Linked DNA regions of Bradyrhizobium diazoefficiens. The protein of the gene in region 1 interacts with the protein of each later gene in a pairwise test. Links are inferred from orthologs where the notes say so. Each region holds a gene or a part of one and is shown on either strand. Other genes may lie near its edges.

Region 1 (7,963 bases):
TAAAGGTGTGGTGTCATAACACCGGTACCGTGCATGGGGTTGTTTTCCAGCTTTTGCTGCGGCTAGCTCGCCGCCTCGTCGAATTGCGCGCTCGCCTCGAGCCATTGCTCCTCCGCGCGCGCGAGCGCGTCGGCCGCATTCGCGCGGGCCTTTGAGAGCTGCGCGGCCTGCTTGGGATCGCGCGTAAAAATGTCGGGCAAAGCGAGTGCTGTGTCGATCTTGGCGATGATGTCGCTGACGCGGGCGATCTCGCTCTCGGCTTCCGCGATACGTTTCTTCAGCGAGCCGCGATTGTCCGATCTCGGTCGCTGCGGCTTCTCGCTCGGTGCGCTGCGCTCGCGCGGGGCGGGCTCGCCGTTGCGCGAGGACAGCACCAGGCGGCGGTATTCGTCGAGGTCGCCGTCGTAATTGGTCACGGTGCGGTCGGCGACGATCCAGAGCTGGTCGGCGCAGGCCTCGATCAGATAGCGGTCGTGGGAGACCATGATGATCGCGCCAGGAAAATCGTTGATCGCCTCGGCCAACGCGGCGCGGCTGTCGATATCGAGATGGTTGGTCGGCTCGTCCAGGATGATCATGTTGGGGCCGAAGAAGGTCGCAAGCCCCAACAGCAGCCGCGCCTTCTCGCCGCCCGAGAGTTTACCAGCCTTGGTGTCGGCCGCCTTGCCGGAGAAGCCGATCGCGCCGGCGCGGGCTCGCACCTTTGCTTCGGGCGCGTCGCCCATCAGCTTGCGGATATGGTCGTAGGCGGAGGCGTCCTCGTTCAATTCGTCGAGCTGATGCTGCGCGAAATAGGCGATCGACAGCTTGTCCGCGCGGGTCACTTTCCCCGAGAACGGCGCCAGACGCGCGGCGAGCAGCTTTACGAGGGTCGACTTGCCGTTGCCGTTGGCGCCGAGAAGCGCGATGCGGTCGTCATTGTCGATGCGCAGCGTCACGCGGCTGAGCACCGGCGTTGCCGGATCGTAGCCGACCGAAGCATTGTCGACGGCGATGATCGGCGGCGACAAGATCTTTTCCGGCGCTGGAAATGTGATCTCGCGCACGTCCTCCGTCACCAGCGCCCTGATCGGCTTCAGCCGTTCCAGCATCTTGACGCGTGATTGGGCCTGGCGCGCCTTGGACGCCTTGGCCTTGAATCGATCCACGAAGGCTTGCAGATGCGCGCGCTCCGCTTCCTGGCGCTTGATCTGCTTGGCATCGAGCAGCTCGCGCGCGGCGCGCTGCTCCTCGAAGGAGGAGTAGGTGCCCTTGTAGAGCGTGAGCTTGCCGCGCTCCAGGTGCAGGATCTGGTCGACCGAGCTCTCCAGCAGGTCGCGGTCATGGCTGATCACGATCACCGTGCGCGGGTAATGCGCGAGGTGGTCCTCGAGCCACAGCGTGCCTTCGAGGTCGAGATAGTTGGTGGGCTCGTCGAGCAGCAGCAAGTCAGGGGCTGCGAACAGCGTCGCCGCCAGCGCGACGCGCATACGCCACCCGCCGGAGAATTCGGCGCAGGGGCGCAGCTGGTCGGCGGCGGAAAACCCGAGGCCGGACAGGATCGCGGCGGCGCGGCTTGGGGCCGAATGCGCGTCGATGTCGACCAGCCGGGTCTGGATCTCGGCGATCCGGTGCGGATCGGTGGCGCTCTCGGCTTCATGAAGCAGCGCGTCGCGCTCGAGGTCGGCCTTGAGCACGACCGAGATCAGGCTTTCGGGGCCGTTTGGGGCTTCCTGCGCCAGGCTTCCCACGCGCCAGCGCGGCGGCAGCGTCACCGAGCCGTGCTCGGCCGCAAGCTCGCCGCGGATCACCTTGAACAGCGTCGATTTGCCGGTGCCATTGCGTCCGACCATGCCGACGCGCGAGCCGGGCGTGATCTGCACGGAGCTACTATCGATCAGAAGGCGTCCGGCAAGGCGGATGGAGAGGTCGGTGATGGAGAGCATGCGGCCTTGTCACCGCAGGCGGGATCAAACGCAACCCGATTTTTCGTTAGTGCGACTCGCGCTCGCGCTTCCTCAACTCGTCCATCAGCTGCTCGAGATGCGTCGGGAGCCGGGGCTCAGGACGAAGGCTCTGCTGAAGCAGCTCGCCCACGGCATCGCAAATCGAGCGGCTGGTGCGCCGGTCGATCTGTTCGGTGTCATTGGCAAAAAGGCCAGCCATCGCAGGGTTCCGTGTTTTTGAAGTATCGATACGGTACCAAGTCATTGGCCCCAAAATGGTTTCGTCGGGCGTCGGGATACCTGGCCTTCTAGTAAAGATTGTATGAATTCGCCGTATTTGCCCAAATACAAGGCCCCGGCGGGGGGAACGCCGGGGCCTCTCTTGCAAGGTACCGCAGGGGGGAACGGTACCTCAGGAAGCTGCTGGGCTCAGTAGCAGCGGTTGATCAGCCGCCAGCGGGGTCCCCAGGGGGTCGGGACCAGCCGGCGCACATAGCAGCCACCATAACCGTAGGAGACGGGCGCGGCGTAGAAGCGCGGTCCGCCCCAGCCCCAGCCGCCGTGATGCCAGCCGCCACCGCCGTGCCAGCCCCAGCCACCGCCATGCCAGTGAGCGGAGGCGGAGGTGGGAGCCAGCGCGGCACCCAGCGCGACCGCGGCGACTGCAGCGAGCGAAAGTTTCCTCAACATGATGATCTCCTCAAAACTGCCGGCGCGGGGCTATCGCGTCGATGGAAAGGCCGCCGAAACGGTTCGCCTCGGGGGAAGGCTTTGGTTTCGATGAACCTGACGTTATGCCAGCGAGGCTGAACCAAACCCTGATGGAGCCTTCAGATTGGGTTCATCTGCGTGAAATCGTTGTAATCCACGTTGGAATCGGCATCCCGATCTGCGGCGAAGCGCCTGCGAGGGCCGTTTCGGCAGTCGCTTGCCGGATCGCGAAGGCGCCGATATAAGCCCCCGCAACTCCGAACCACCCTTTTTCTCTTCAAGGACAAGATCATGGCCATCGAACGCACTTTCTCGATCATCAAGCCCGACGCGACCGCGCGTAACCTGACCGGCGCCGTGAACGCCGTGATCGAGAAGGCGGGCCTGCGCATCGTCGCGCAGAAGCGCATCCGCATGACCAAGGAACAGGCCGAGACGTTCTATGCCGTCCACAAGGCCCGCCCGTTCTTCGGCGAACTCGTCGAGTTCATGACGTCCGGACCGGTCGTCGTCCAGGTCTTGGAAGGCGAGAACGCCATCGCCAAATACCGCGACGCCATGGGCGCGACCGATCCGTCCAAGGCGGCGGACGGCACCATCCGCAAGCTCTACGCAAAGTCGATCGGCGAGAATTCCGCCCACGGCTCGGACGCTCCGGAGACCGCCGCGATCGAGATCGCGCAGTTCTTCTCGGGCAACGAGATCGTCGGCTGAGCCGTCAGCCGATAAGTTAAGTCGACGGGGGCGAAAGGACTGATTGTGAACTGGCTCTGGCAGATCTTCGATCCCGCCACGATCGGGGCATTCTTCACCCAGTTCCGCAATGAGATGGCCGAACCGACCTTCTGGATTGCGGTCGGCAAGATCATCTGGATCAACATCCTTTTGTCCGGCGACAATGCGCTGGTGATCGCGCTTGCCTGCCGCGGCCTGAAGCCGCGGCACCGGCTGTGGGGCATGGTGCTCGGCGCCGGCGCCGCGGTGCTGCTGCGGATCATCTTCACCGGCATCGTCGCGAGCCTGATGGCGCTGCCGTACCTCAAGCTGGTCGGCGGCCTCGCCCTGATCGTGATCGCGGCAAAGCTGCTGGTGCCGGAAAATGAGGACGAGGACGGCGTCGAGTCGGCCTCGCATCTGTGGCAGGCGGTGCAGATCGTCGTCGTCGCCGACATCGTGATGAGCCTCGACAACGTCATTGCGGTCGCCGCGGCCGCAAATGGCAGCGTGCCGCTGCTGGTGCTCGGCCTGGCCATCAGCGTGCCCCTGATCGTCGCGGGCGCGGCGCTGATCATGGCGTTGCTCGCGAAGCTGCCGATCCTGGTCTGGGCTGGTGCTGCGCTGCTCGGCTGGATCGCGGGCGAGGTGATCGCGACCGATCCCGGCGTCGCGCCGAAGCTGCACACGCTATCCGAAGGTCCGTTCGGCGCCTCGCTGGACAAGATGCTCGGCACTCTGCACATCCCGCCGCAATTCGCCCATGGCGGCGGTGGCGCCGAATATCTCTGCGCCGCGCTCGGCGTCGTCGTCGTGCTGCTGGTCGGCTCGATCTGGCGCCGGCGCAGCCTGAGCCACGCCGCGCTCGAAGCCTCCGAGCAGCACGCCAAGGTCTCGGTGGAATAAAATCTTGCGAGGAAGAGGTGCTTCACCTCTCCCGCAGGAGAGGTGAACTAGCGCCGCACGATCGATCCGCTGCGCGCGATCAGGCGGGCGAGCTGCTTGAAGCGGCTGCCGACGCGGTCGGCGACGAGGTCGCCGAGCCTGTGCTCGAACACCAGCATCAGATTGCGCCCCTGGTTGCGGAAATGCGTGGCGGGCAGCACGCCCGGGCGCGCCGCCGAGATCAGATGCGCGACACGGAACGCGGCGCCCAGCAAGCGGGCGCGTTCGAGCTGGGCCGGCGTCAGCAGTTCCTGCATAGTCAGCGGCGGCTGGTTCTCCTCGCTCAGGCCGGCATAGCGATAGAACACCGACAGGCCGACGAAGGCGCGCTCACGATGGTCGATCGCGCCGAAATTGGCGTTGACCACGAGACTCAGCGTCTGCTCGCCGCGATGGTCGGGATGGACGCGCCAGCCGATGTCGGACAGAAGACAGGCGGTGTGGCGCAGGCGGCGATCTTCCTCGGTCTCGCGCAGCTTCACCACGCGTGCCAGGCGATCGGTCCAGGCCATCAGCTCGCGGGCGTGCTTGGCCGAGCGTGACAAGAGCTGGTTCAGCTCTTCGGCAGCGCAGATCAGACCGTCCTTGTTGCGCTCCGCCTCGGACAGCTTCTCGTGCAGCAGCCCCTCGCGCACGCCGAAGGTCGAGAATACGATGGTCTTCGGTTTTGCGACCCGGATGATGTGCTCGAGCACCAGCGCCGCGTAGGTGAGGAGAGGGCGCCGCGCATCGGCGACGACCTCGATGTCGGCGAGCATGTCGACGGCGGCGAGGCGCCGCAGGCGGCGGGCAAAATCGAGCGCCTCGGCCGCGGGAATCGAATAGCCGTGCATCACCTGGAGCGGATAGCCGCTCTGGATGATGTGGATGCGGGCGAGCGCACGCCAGGTGCCGCCGACCGCGTAGAAGGTGCGGCCGCGGCCGGCGGCGAACTGCGGCACCTCGTCGATCGCCTCGCGCACGATGCGGTCGGCGCGCTTCAGCGATTTGTGGGCGAGGTCCTGCAACGCGAGGCCGCCGAGCGGCAGGGTGACGCCGCTGCGCACGCTGTTCCCGCGCACGTCGATCAGCTCGAGCGAGCCGCCGCCGAGATCGCCGACAATGCCGTCGGGGCGGTGAATGCCCGAGATCACGCCGAGCGCCGACAGCTTCGCTTCGCGCGGTCCGGACAGGATCTCGATCTTCACGGCGCAGATGCGCTCGGCTTTCGCGATGAAGTCGGGGCCGTTGGATGCGTCGCGGCAGGCCGCGGTCGCAATCGCAAACACGCGGCCGACCTGCATCACGCGGCACAACGCCCGAAAACGCTTCAGCGAGGTCAGCGCCTTGTCGACGGCGTCGGGCGCGAGCAGGCCCGTGCTCTGCACCTCACGCCCGAGGCCGCACAGCGTCTTCTCGTTGAAGATCGGAATCAGGCTCCGTGTCAGTCCCTCGTAGACGACGAGACGAACCGAGTTTGAGCCGATGTCGATGACCGCGACGCTAGCGCCACGCTTGCGCGGCGGTTTCAAGGTAAAGCTCTCCGGTCAGGACTGATGGCGTTCGTTTCGGCGCGTGAGACGACGCGGCGAGGATTCCTTGAGCGACTTTCCACGGCCAGACAGACTCGGATTTGTCATGAAGTAGTTGTGGACGTTGAAAGGCTCCTCGCCCTTCGCGGTCTTCATACGCGTTGAGGACCCGTCCGGCAACAATTGCCAGCTCTGCTCATTATCCTTCAGATTCGCCACCATGATCTGCTCGAGAACCTGCTGATGCACCGTGGGATTTTGCAGCGGACACAGCACCTCGACGCGGCGGTCGAGGTTGCGCGGCATCATATCGGCCGACGAGATATACACAGCCGCTTTCGCACTCGGCAGGCCCTGGCCCATGCCGAAGCAGTAGATTCGGCCGTGTTCCAGGAAGCGTCCGATGATCGACTTGACACGGATGTTCTCCGACAGGCCGGGAATGCCGGGTCGCAGGCAGCAGATACCGCGCACCACGAGCTCGACCTGCACGCCCGCCTGTGACGCCTCGTAGAGCGCGTCGATGATATCGGGGTCGACCAACGCATTCATCTTCATCCAGACCGCGCCGGGCTTGCCGTGACGCACGTGCTCGGTCTCGCCCTGGATGTGCTCGATGATGCGCTTGCGCAGGGTCAGCGGCGACACCGCCATCTTTTCCAGATCGCTTGGTGCTGCGTAGCCCGTGATGAAGTTGAACACGCGCGCGGCGTCGCGGCCGATGGTCGGTTCCGAGGTGAAGTAGGAGAGGTCCGTATAAATACGCGCGGTGACCGGATGATAGTTGCCGGTGCCGGTATGGACGTAAGTGGTGAGGCTGCCACCCTCGCGACGCACCACCATCGAGAGTTTTGCGTGCGTCTTCAGCTCGAGGAAGCCGTAGACGACCTGCACACCGGCGCGTTCGAGGTCGCGCGCCCAGCGGATGTTGGCTTCTTCGTCGAAGCGCGCCTTCAATTCGATCAGCGCGGTGACGGATTTGCCAGCCTCGGCCGCTTCGGCCAGCGCGCGCACGATCGGCGAGTTGTTGGAGGTGCGATAGAGCGTCTGCTTGATCGCGACGACGTCAGGATCGCGCGCGGCCTGTTGCAGGAACTGCACGACCACGTCGAAGGATTCGTAGGGGTGATGGACCACCAGGTCCTTCTGCCGGATCGCGGCAAAGATGTCGCCGCCATGCTCGCGCACGCGCTCGGGATGGCGCGGCACGTAAGGGGTGAATTCGAGGTCTGGCCGGTCGAGACGGGTGAGCTGCGACAGCTCGTTCATGGCGAGCACGCCGTCGACCAGGAACACCTCATCGTCGGCCGCCGAGAGCGCGTGCTGCACGAAGCTGCGCAGCTGCTCCGGCATCTTGGCGTCGATCTCGAGCCGGATCACCGACCCGCGGCGGCGGCGCTTCAGCGCGGTCTCGAACAGGCGGACGAGGTCTTCGGCCTCTTCCTCGATTTCGAGCTCGGAGTCGCGGATGATGCGGAAGGCGCCCTGGCCGTGGAGATTGTAGCCGGGAAACAGGCGATTGATGAAAAGGCCGGTCACCTGCTCCAGCGAGATCAGGCGCACCACCTTGCCGTCGCCCGGCAGGCGGATGAAGCGGTCGATCTTGCCGGGCATGCGGATCAGCGCGTTCATCTGCTTGCCGTCGATGGCGCGCGTGAGCTGGAGCGCGATGGTGAAGCCGAGGCTGGGGATGAACGGAAACGGGTGGGCCGGATCAATCGCCAATGGCGTCAGCAGTGGGAACACGTTGTTGAGGAAATAATCCTCGAGCCAGGTCCGCTCCGCCTTGGTGACCTCCTTGCCGTCGACCAGCACGATGCCGACGTCGGCGAGCGTGCCGCGCAAATCGGCCCAGATCGCCTGCTGGTCGGAGGCGAGCCGGGAGACGGTGCGGTTGATCAGCGCGAGCTGCTCGGAGGGCGTCAGGCCGTCGGGGGCACGTTCAGCGATGCCCTCGCGCACCTGTGCCTTGATGCCGGCGACGCGGACCATGAAGAACTCGTCGAGGTTATTTGCGGAAATCGACAGGAATCGCACCCGCTCCAGCACGGGGTGGCTGGGATTGACCGACTCCTCGAGGACGCGGCGGTTGAAATGCAGCCAGGAGAGCTCGCGATTGATGAATCGCTCGGGGCTCGAGGCAATCGGCGGCAGGCC
Region 2 (7,983 bases), 3.5 Mb from region 1 along the record:
CCATCAAGCTGGCCGCGTCCGGCCGTCAGTCGTGAGGTCCGCCATGATCACCGAGAAGACTCTTCCCGACGTTTCCCGCCGTGCGCTTCTGACCGGCGGCCTCGCCACGGGCTTTCTGCTCGCCTTCCATCTGCCGCTGCGCGCCGCCGTCAACGAACCGGAGCAGCCGAAGGACGCGACCGATGGCAAGTTCGCGCCCAACGCCTTCATCCGCATCGACGAGACCGGCCGCACCGTCCTGATGATGCCGCAGGTGGAGATGGGCCAGGGAGTCTACACCTCGATTGCGATGATCCTGGCCGAAGAGCTGGATGCCGATTGGGCAAAGGTCTCCGTGCTGCATGCGCCGCCCAACGACAAGCTCTACGCTAATCCTGTGTTCGGCTTGCAGGCCACAGGCGGCTCGACCTCGATCCGCGCCTGGTGGAAGCCGCTGCGCGCAGCGGGCGCCAGCGCGCGCGCAATGCTGATACAGGCTGCCGCCGCGCAGTGGCAGGTCGAGCCCGCGAGCTGCACGGCGTCGAAAGGCGAGGTCGTGCACGCTGCAAGCGGCCGCAAGCTCGGCTATGGCGAACTGGCACTGGCCGCACAGAGCCAAACGCCGCCGGAGGATGTCCCGGTCAAGGACCCCAAGGATTTCGTCTATATCGGCCAACCTCTGAAGCGTCTCGACACGCCGGACAAGGTCAACGGCAAGGTCGTCTACGGCATCGATGCGATCCTGCCGAACATGAAGATTGCGACAGTCGCGACATGCCCCGTGTTCGGCGGCAAGGTCGGCAAGGTCGACGACAGTGCAGCGACGAGAATCCCGGGCGTGCGCAAGGTCGTGGTGCTCGATGACACGGTTGCGGTGATCGGCGACCACATGTGGGCCGCCAAGAAGGGGCTCGATGCGCTCAAGATCGAGTGGAACGAGGGACCAAACGCAAAGATCAGCACCAAGGATATCTGGCAGGATCTGCGCGCCGCCAGCGAGAAAGACGGAGCGATCGCAAAATCGATCGGCGACATCGCCAAGGGGCTCGCAACCGGCGACAAGTTCGAGGCGAGCTTCGAATTGCCGTTCCTGGCGCATGCCTCGATGGAACCGGTCAACGCCACCGTTCACGTCAGGCCGGATGCCTGCGAAATCTGGACCGGCACGCAGATCATGACGCGCGTGCAGTCGGAGGCAGCAAAGGCCGCCGGCCTCCCCGTCGACAAGGTGATCGTCAACCAGCATCTGCTCGGCGGCGGCTTCGGCCGCAAGCTCGAACCGGACATGGTGGTCACAGCGGTGAAGATCGCAAAACAAGTTGACTATCCCGTCAAGGTGATCTGGACCCGCGAAGAGGACATCCAGCACGACGTCTACCGCCCGGTCTATCGCGACCAGGTCACCGCGACATTGGTCGATGGCAAGGTGTCGGCCTGGAAATACAAGATTGCCGGCTCGGCCGTGATTGCACGCTGGCTGCCGCCGGCATTCCAGAAGGGCATCGACATCGACGCAGTCGATGCCGCGGCGGACATGCCCTACGACTTTCCCAACTTCCACGTCGAATATGTCCGCGCCGAACCGCCTGCGGTGCCGACCGGCTTCTGGCGCGGCGTCGGCCCGAACAACAACGTGTTCGCGTTCGAATGCGCGATGGACGAGCTGGCGCGCAAGGCCGGAAAGGACCCAATCGAATTCCGCCGCGCCAATCTGACAAAGAACCCACGCGCGCTGGCTGTGCTGAATCTTGTCGCGGAAAGATCCGGATGGGGACAGCCACTGCCTCCGCGCGTCGGCCGCGGCGTCTGCGTACAGCCGTCGTTTGCGAGCTATCTCGCGACCGTGGTGGAGGCGGAGATCGACGACATGGGCGAGATCGTACTGCGCCGCGTCACTTCGGTGGTCGACACCGGCATCGCGGTGAATCCCGATACGGTGAAAGCGCAGATCGAGGGCGGCCTCATCTTCGGCCTCACCGCCGCGCTCTACGGCGAGATCACCATCGACAAGGGCCGCGTGCAGCAGTCGAACTTCCACGATTACCGCATGATGCGCATCAACGAGACCCCGAAGATCGAGGTCATCGTCGTCAAGAGCGGCGAAGCGCCCGGCGGCATCGGTGAGGCCGGCGTCAATGCCGGACCGCCTGCGCTGCGCAACGCGATTTACGCCGCAACCGGCGTGGCGCTGCGACGCCTGCCGATCGATCGGAAACTGCTGGCTGTGGGGAAGAAGGCATGAACAGGACAATGCGTATCCTCGCGGGCCTCGTCGTGATCGCCATCGTCGCGGTGGCGCTCGGCGTCTTCATCATCCGCGGACCCGGTCCGCTCGATTTCGCCGGCGGCACCAAGGTAGCGCTTGCGGATTACCGCGCCGGCAAGCCCACGGGCGTGCCGGCAAAGCTCGAGAAGGCAAGCCTGGTCGAACGCGGCGAATATCTGGCGAAGGCGGCCGACTGCATGGTCTGCCACACCAAGCCCGGCGAGAAGGACTATTCCGGTGGGCTCGGCTTCAAGCTGCCGTTCGGCACGCTCTATTCCACCAACATCACGCCGGACAAGGACACCGGCATCGGCAACTACAGCGACCAGGATTTTCTGAACGCGGTCCAGCGCGGCAAGCGCCATGACAGCGCCTGGCTCTATCCGGCGATGCCGTACACGTCCTACACCTACATGAGCGACGAGGACGTGCTGGCGGTGAAGGCCTTTCTGTTCAGCCTGCCGGCGGTACGCGCCAAGGCGCCGGAGAACACGCTGTCGTTCCCGTTCAACCAGCGCTGGGCGATGATGTTCTGGTCGGCCGTGTTCAATCCGGACACGCGCTTTGCGCCCGATGCGTCGAAGAGCCCGGAGTGGAACAGAGGTGCGTATCTCGCCGAAGCGCTGGCGCATTGCGGCGAGTGCCACACGCCGCGCAATCTCGGCTTTGCGCTGGACAACCGCAAGAAGTTCGCAGGTGCCGTCACCGCCGGCTGGCGCGCCTTCAACATTTCCACCGACAAGGCCACCGGTCTCGGCAACTGGCGTGATGAGGATCTGATCGCGTATCTGTCGCTCGGCCACGCGCCGGGCCACGGCTCGGCCTCGGGTCCCATGGGCGAAGCCGTCGACTACAGCTTCAGCCAGTTTGCACCGGAGGACATCCGCTCCATCGTTGCTTACTTGCGCAGCGTGCCACCGGTCGCCTCGCCCGACCTGCCGGCTACCACGGCGCCGGTCGCGCCCGCCTCGCACAAGGACGGCGTGACGGCGGACGCACGCGGCAAGAAGGTGTTCGCCAGCGCCTGCGCCAGCTGCCACGGCTGGAGCGGCGAAAGCCCGGTGTCGCCGACGGCGACGCTGACCGGCACCTGGGCCGTCAACGACCCCGCCGCCACCAACGTCGCGCAGATCGTGCTCTCAGGCACCAAGCGGCACACACCTGACGGTGCGCTGTCGATGCCGGCGTTCGGCGAGGCCTACACCGACGACGAGATCGCAGCGGTGGCGAACTACGTCACGGCGAGATTCGGCACGAAGGGCTCGAAGCTGTCGGCAAAGGATGTGGCCGAGCTGCGGGAGCAGACGGCGGATTAGATCTCGGCGCAGGCGCCGCTGTCGCCTTCTCCCCTTGTGGGAGAAGGTGGCGCGAAGCGCCGGATGAGGGGTTGCCGCCGCAAATTCAAACGCGAGAGGCTTGCGCGCGGAGAGAACCCCTCACCCGTCTCGCCGCTACGCGGCGAGCCACCCTCTCCCGCAAGGGGCGAGGGTGCACCGAAAATGCCGCTCGAAGATTCAGCTCAACCAGAACTTCGGCGTCGCCGGCTCCAGCCGGCCCCCCATGCGCACAGGCGCAATCTTCAGCGCGAGGCCTGTTGCGTCATCCGTTTCCACCGCGACGCCGCTGAGCGTCGCGACGCCCGCCGCCGGCTCGAACCGGCCCGACGGAATTCCCGACGTGAACCTGCGCAGCGGCTCTTCCTTCTGCATGCCGATGATGGAGTCGTAGTCGCCGGTCATGCCGGCGTCGGTCATGTAGGCGGTGCCGCCGGTGAGGATCTGATGATCGGCGGTCGGCACATGCGTATGCGTGCCGACAACGAGGCTGGCGCGGCCGTCGCAGAAGAAGCCGATGCCCTGCTTCTCGCTGCTCGCCTCGCAATGGAAGTCCACCACGATGGCATCGGCGGCAACGCCGAGCGGACAGGCGCCGAGCTCGCGCTCGAGCGCTGCAAAGGGATCATCGAACGGGGTCATGAAGACGCGCCCCAAAGCGTTGACGACGAGCGCATGCTTGCCGTTCTTGGTCTCGACCAAAGCGGCGCCGCGGCCGGGCGTGCCGCGCGGATAGTTCGCCGGCCGCACCAGGCGCTCCGCGCGCTCGATGAAAACCAGGGCTTCGCGCTGATCCCAGGAGTGGTTGCCGAGTGTCACCGCATCGGCGCCGGCATCGAGAAATTCCTGATAGATCGCTTCCGTGATGCCGAAGCCTCCGGCCGAATTCTCGCCGTTGACGACGACGAAATCGAGCGACCAGTCCTTGACCATGCCGGGCAGATATTCGGCGATGGCGTTGCGGCCGCTACGGCCGACGACATCACCCACGAAGAGAATGCGCAACTTCAGAACTCCGGAAATCAAACACGTCCGATTCCGTTAGCACATAATCCAGCGCGACGTCGTGCGATAGTGCCGGAACCGCCTTGATCTCCTGCGCTGCAAAAGCAAGCCCGATGCCGACGATGTTCTTGGCTTTCCGTAAGTGCGCGAAGGTGAAGTCGTAATGTCCCGCACCATAGCCGATGCGATGGCCGAGACGGTCGAACGCCGCGAGCGGCGTCAGCATGATGTCGGGGATGACTTCGCTTGCTGCCGGCGACGGCTCGGGAATGCCGAGCGGACCGAGCATCAGGCGGTCGTTCGGATGAAAGAGGCGGAAGACCAGCGACTGGCCGCGCGCGGTGACGCAAGGTAGCGCCAGCCTGGCGCCCTCTTCTGCCAGCTTCTTTAGCAGCGGCATCGGATCGATCTCGCTGCGGATCGGCGAGTAGCCGGAGACGATGCTGCCGGGCAGCAGATCGAACGGCAACCCGCGCTTGGCGAGCTTGGCGGCGGCGGCAATGCGCTTCTTCTCGCTCAACGCGTCGCGCGCCGCGAGGGCTTTGGCACGGAGTTCGGATTTCGAATTGGACATGCGCTTTCAGTCCCCCACGTCATCACCCGCGAAAGCGGGTGATTCAGTATTCCAGAGGCGGTCGTGATTCACGCAAAGGCCGCAGCGTACTGGATGCCCCGGTCCCCCGTGCGCAATTGCGCACTAGGCGGGGCATGACACCTGCTGAACTGGCCGCAGTCGTTTCAACAAGCACAAACCAAGCAAACAAAAGTGCGAAGCCGCGGACGCCGTTGAAGCACTCGATCCCGGAGTTCCCTACGAAAGTAGGTGGGCACCATATGTCCGAGCCCACGGGCCCGGCCAGGGACAGTTCCCTAAAGGATCGATAAGGCCCCGGGGATATATGGCTCCGGACGCGCGTCGCAGCCTCGCTCACGCAATGTAACAACGATACCGACGAATCGCCAGCGCGATCGCAAAGGCCGCGGCGCAATGAGATCAGACTTCCCCGCCGCCACGGCGGAAGTGCGCTCCCTCCCCCGCTTGCGGGGGAGGGCTGGGGAGAGGGTGTCTCCGCGGGCGAGAACCCCCAAGACGTCAGAGCCCTCACCCGGCGCTACGCGCCAACCTCTCCCGCAAGCGGGAGAGGTTGAGCCCGCGGCCAGATCGAGCACAACAATTGACTGAGTCTTCCGCGGAGCCTACCCGATGGCGATCCCGTTGCCGACGGTGCGGTTCAGGACCTGGGTCGACTTCTCGATGCGTTCGGCGGCGGCGTTCAGCGCGTTGACCACGGCGGTCTGGGTCATCCGGGCGCGCTCGACGGCGGCGTTGCGGAAATCCCGCAGTTCGGTCAGCTCCTGCTCCATGGTGCGGATGCGGTTGCCGGCGTCGACCAGCTCGTCGCACACGGTCAACGCCGCCATCACGGTGAGGCGTGCATCGCCGATCTCGCCGAATTTTCCGCGCAGCGACTGAATCCGCGTCTCCAGGCTTTCGGCGAGCTTCAACAGCCGCACCTCCTGGCCCTCCTCGCAGGCCATGCGATATTGGCGGGCGTTGATGGTGACGTTGATGTGGCTCATCCGTCCTCTCCGGTATCAAGTACCGAACGTATCGTGACGATTGCGGAATCCAGCCGGTCGGAGATTTCGCGATTGGTGCGCTCGAGCTTGCGCGCCTTCACCAGCGCGCCGTCGAGCTCGTCGGCAAGCCGCGAGCGGTCGGCACCCAGCGCCTGGATTCGCGTCGCGAGCTCGTTCTCGTCGCGATCGGCATCGCGCCGCCGCTCGACCGCGCTTTCGAGCCCGTCGAGCGCCGCCGTGAGTCTGCGGGTCGCGATCTCGATCTCGACGGCAGAGGACTCCGTCATGGCAGCGCTGTTGGATACGCGATCGTTCATGCAGTCAGCGGCGGAACCTATGGGCCTTGCCCGTGGCCTTTACCTCAAGAGCTTGCCGTCCGGCAAAAGACTCGGTTCGGCAAGCGGTTAGAAGCAGAAATTTACGTGGCAAGCTAGCCAAGCGCAACGCCGCCGCGAAACTATGCACCGCTAGATCGGGATGAGATCATCCCGATCTAGCAGTTCCTCTTGGGCATGATCCCCGCTCAAACGCCCTGCGTTTGTCGCGCGGAAAACCGGCCCGCCACTTTTCCGGATCATGCCGTAAGCAACTTTTACGGCGAAACCGGCGTTTGATCGCCTTGGACTCCCGGAACCGAGGTGCTATCCCAGCCCCGATCTTCAGCGGCCGCCAAGCTCCCCGCGCGGCCCCCACCCACCGCCAAGCGCCTCATTTCAGACGGATTTCAGACATGACGCAAGTCGACCCCAACCGCATGGCCAACGCGATCCGTGGCCTCTCGATGGACGCTGTCGAGAAGGCGAAATCGGGCCACCCCGGCCTGCCGATGGGCGCAGCCGATGTCGCCACCGTGCTGTTCACGCAATTCCTGAAATACGACGCCACCGCCATCGACTGGCCCGACCGCGACCGCTTCGTGCTTTCGGCCGGACACGGCTCGATGCTGCTCTATTCGCTGCTGTACCTGACCGGCAACGCCGACATGACGCTGGACCAGCTCAAGCAATTCCGCCAGCTCGGCGGACTGACGCCGGGCCATCCCGAGAACTTCCACACCAAGGGCATCGAGACCACCACCGGCCCGCTCGGCCAGGGCATCTCGACCGCTGTCGGCATGGCGCTCGCCGAGAAGATGCTCGCCGCCGAGTTCGGCAAGAAGATCGTCGACCACCACACCTACGTGCTCGCCTCCGACGGCGACCTGATGGAAGGCGTGTCGCAGGAAGCGATCGCGATGGCCGGCCACTGGAAGCTCGGCAAGCTGATCGTGCTCTACGACGACAACGGTATCTCGATCGACGGCCCGACCTCGATCGCCGACTCGGTCGACCAGGTGAAGCGTTTCAAGGCGTGCGGCTGGGCCGCCGAGAAGATCGACGGTCATGACCAGGCCGCGATTGCCGCAGCAATCACCCGCGCGCAAAAATCCAACAAGCCGACGCTGATCGCCTGCCGCACCACCATCGGCTTCGGCGCGCCGCACAAGGCCGGCACCGCAAAAGCGCATGGCGAGGCGCTCGGCGCCGACGAGCTCAAGGCCGCCAAGGAAAACCTCGGCATCTCGCTCGAGCCATTCTCCCTGCCTGATGACGTGCTGAAGGCCTGGCGCGCAGCCGGCGCGCGCGGCGCGACGGCACGCCAGGAATGGGAAGCACGGCTCGGTGAGCTCGGCAGCCGCAAGCGCGCCGAGTTCGAGCGCCGGCTGCGCCACAAGCGCCCGGCTTCGCTCGCAAAGGCCGTGCGCGCCTACAAGAAGGAACTCTTGGAAAAGCCGATGACTGCGGCCACCCGCAAATCGTCGGAAGCGGTGATTGAAGT

The links.
Region 2: the proteins of ndk (region 1) and JJC00_RS06435 interact in binary tests that used the Escherichia coli proteins (3 or more experiments, as listed by UniProt). The link is inferred for Bradyrhizobium diazoefficiens from one-to-one orthologs.

Annotation. Positions count from the first base shown.
Region 1 is NZ_CP067102.1:4,855,857-4,863,819, reverse strand. What follows is about bases 1,807-4,638. They hold ndk (nucleoside-diphosphate kinase), read left to right. Parts: upstream 1,807-2,927; coding sequence 2,928-3,350; downstream 3,351-4,638. Other genes in these bases: ppx (exopolyphosphatase), read right to left, coding at 4,304-4,638; JJC00_RS22815 (TerC family protein), read left to right, coding at 3,396-4,256; JJC00_RS22825 (sulfur globule protein precursor), read right to left, coding at 2,355-2,615; JJC00_RS22830 (hypothetical protein), read right to left, coding at 1,972-2,145; JJC00_RS22835 (ABC-F family ATP-binding cassette domain-containing protein), read right to left, coding at 1,807-1,925. Outside these bases: more of JJC00_RS22835, read right to left, coding at 63-1,806; more of ppx, read right to left, coding at 4,639-5,806; JJC00_RS22805 (RNA degradosome polyphosphate kinase), read right to left, coding at 5,822-7,963. UniProt on the Escherichia coli protein: Major role in the synthesis of nucleoside triphosphates other than ATP. The ATP gamma phosphate is transferred to the NDP beta phosphate via a ping-pong mechanism, using a phosphorylated active-site intermediate.
Region 2 is NZ_CP067102.1:1,380,703-1,388,685, reverse strand. What follows is about bases 3,361-6,212. They hold JJC00_RS06435 (5-formyltetrahydrofolate cyclo-ligase), read right to left. Parts: upstream 5,159-6,212; coding sequence 4,562-5,158; downstream 3,361-4,561. Other genes in these bases: JJC00_RS06420 (DUF4164 domain-containing protein), read right to left, coding at 6,162-6,212; JJC00_RS06425 (cell division protein ZapA), read right to left, coding at 5,782-6,165; JJC00_RS06440 (TIGR00282 family metallophosphoesterase), read right to left, coding at 3,760-4,584; JJC00_RS06445 (c-type cytochrome), read left to right, coding at 3,361-3,561. In the rest of the region: JJC00_RS06455 ((2Fe-2S)-binding protein), read left to right, coding at 1-35; JJC00_RS06450 (xanthine dehydrogenase family protein molybdopterin-binding subunit), read left to right, coding at 44-2,221; more of JJC00_RS06445, read left to right, coding at 2,218-3,360; more of JJC00_RS06420, read right to left, coding at 6,213-6,482; tkt (transketolase), read left to right, coding at 6,896-7,983. UniProt on the Escherichia coli protein: Involved in the removal of 5-formyltetrahydrofolate.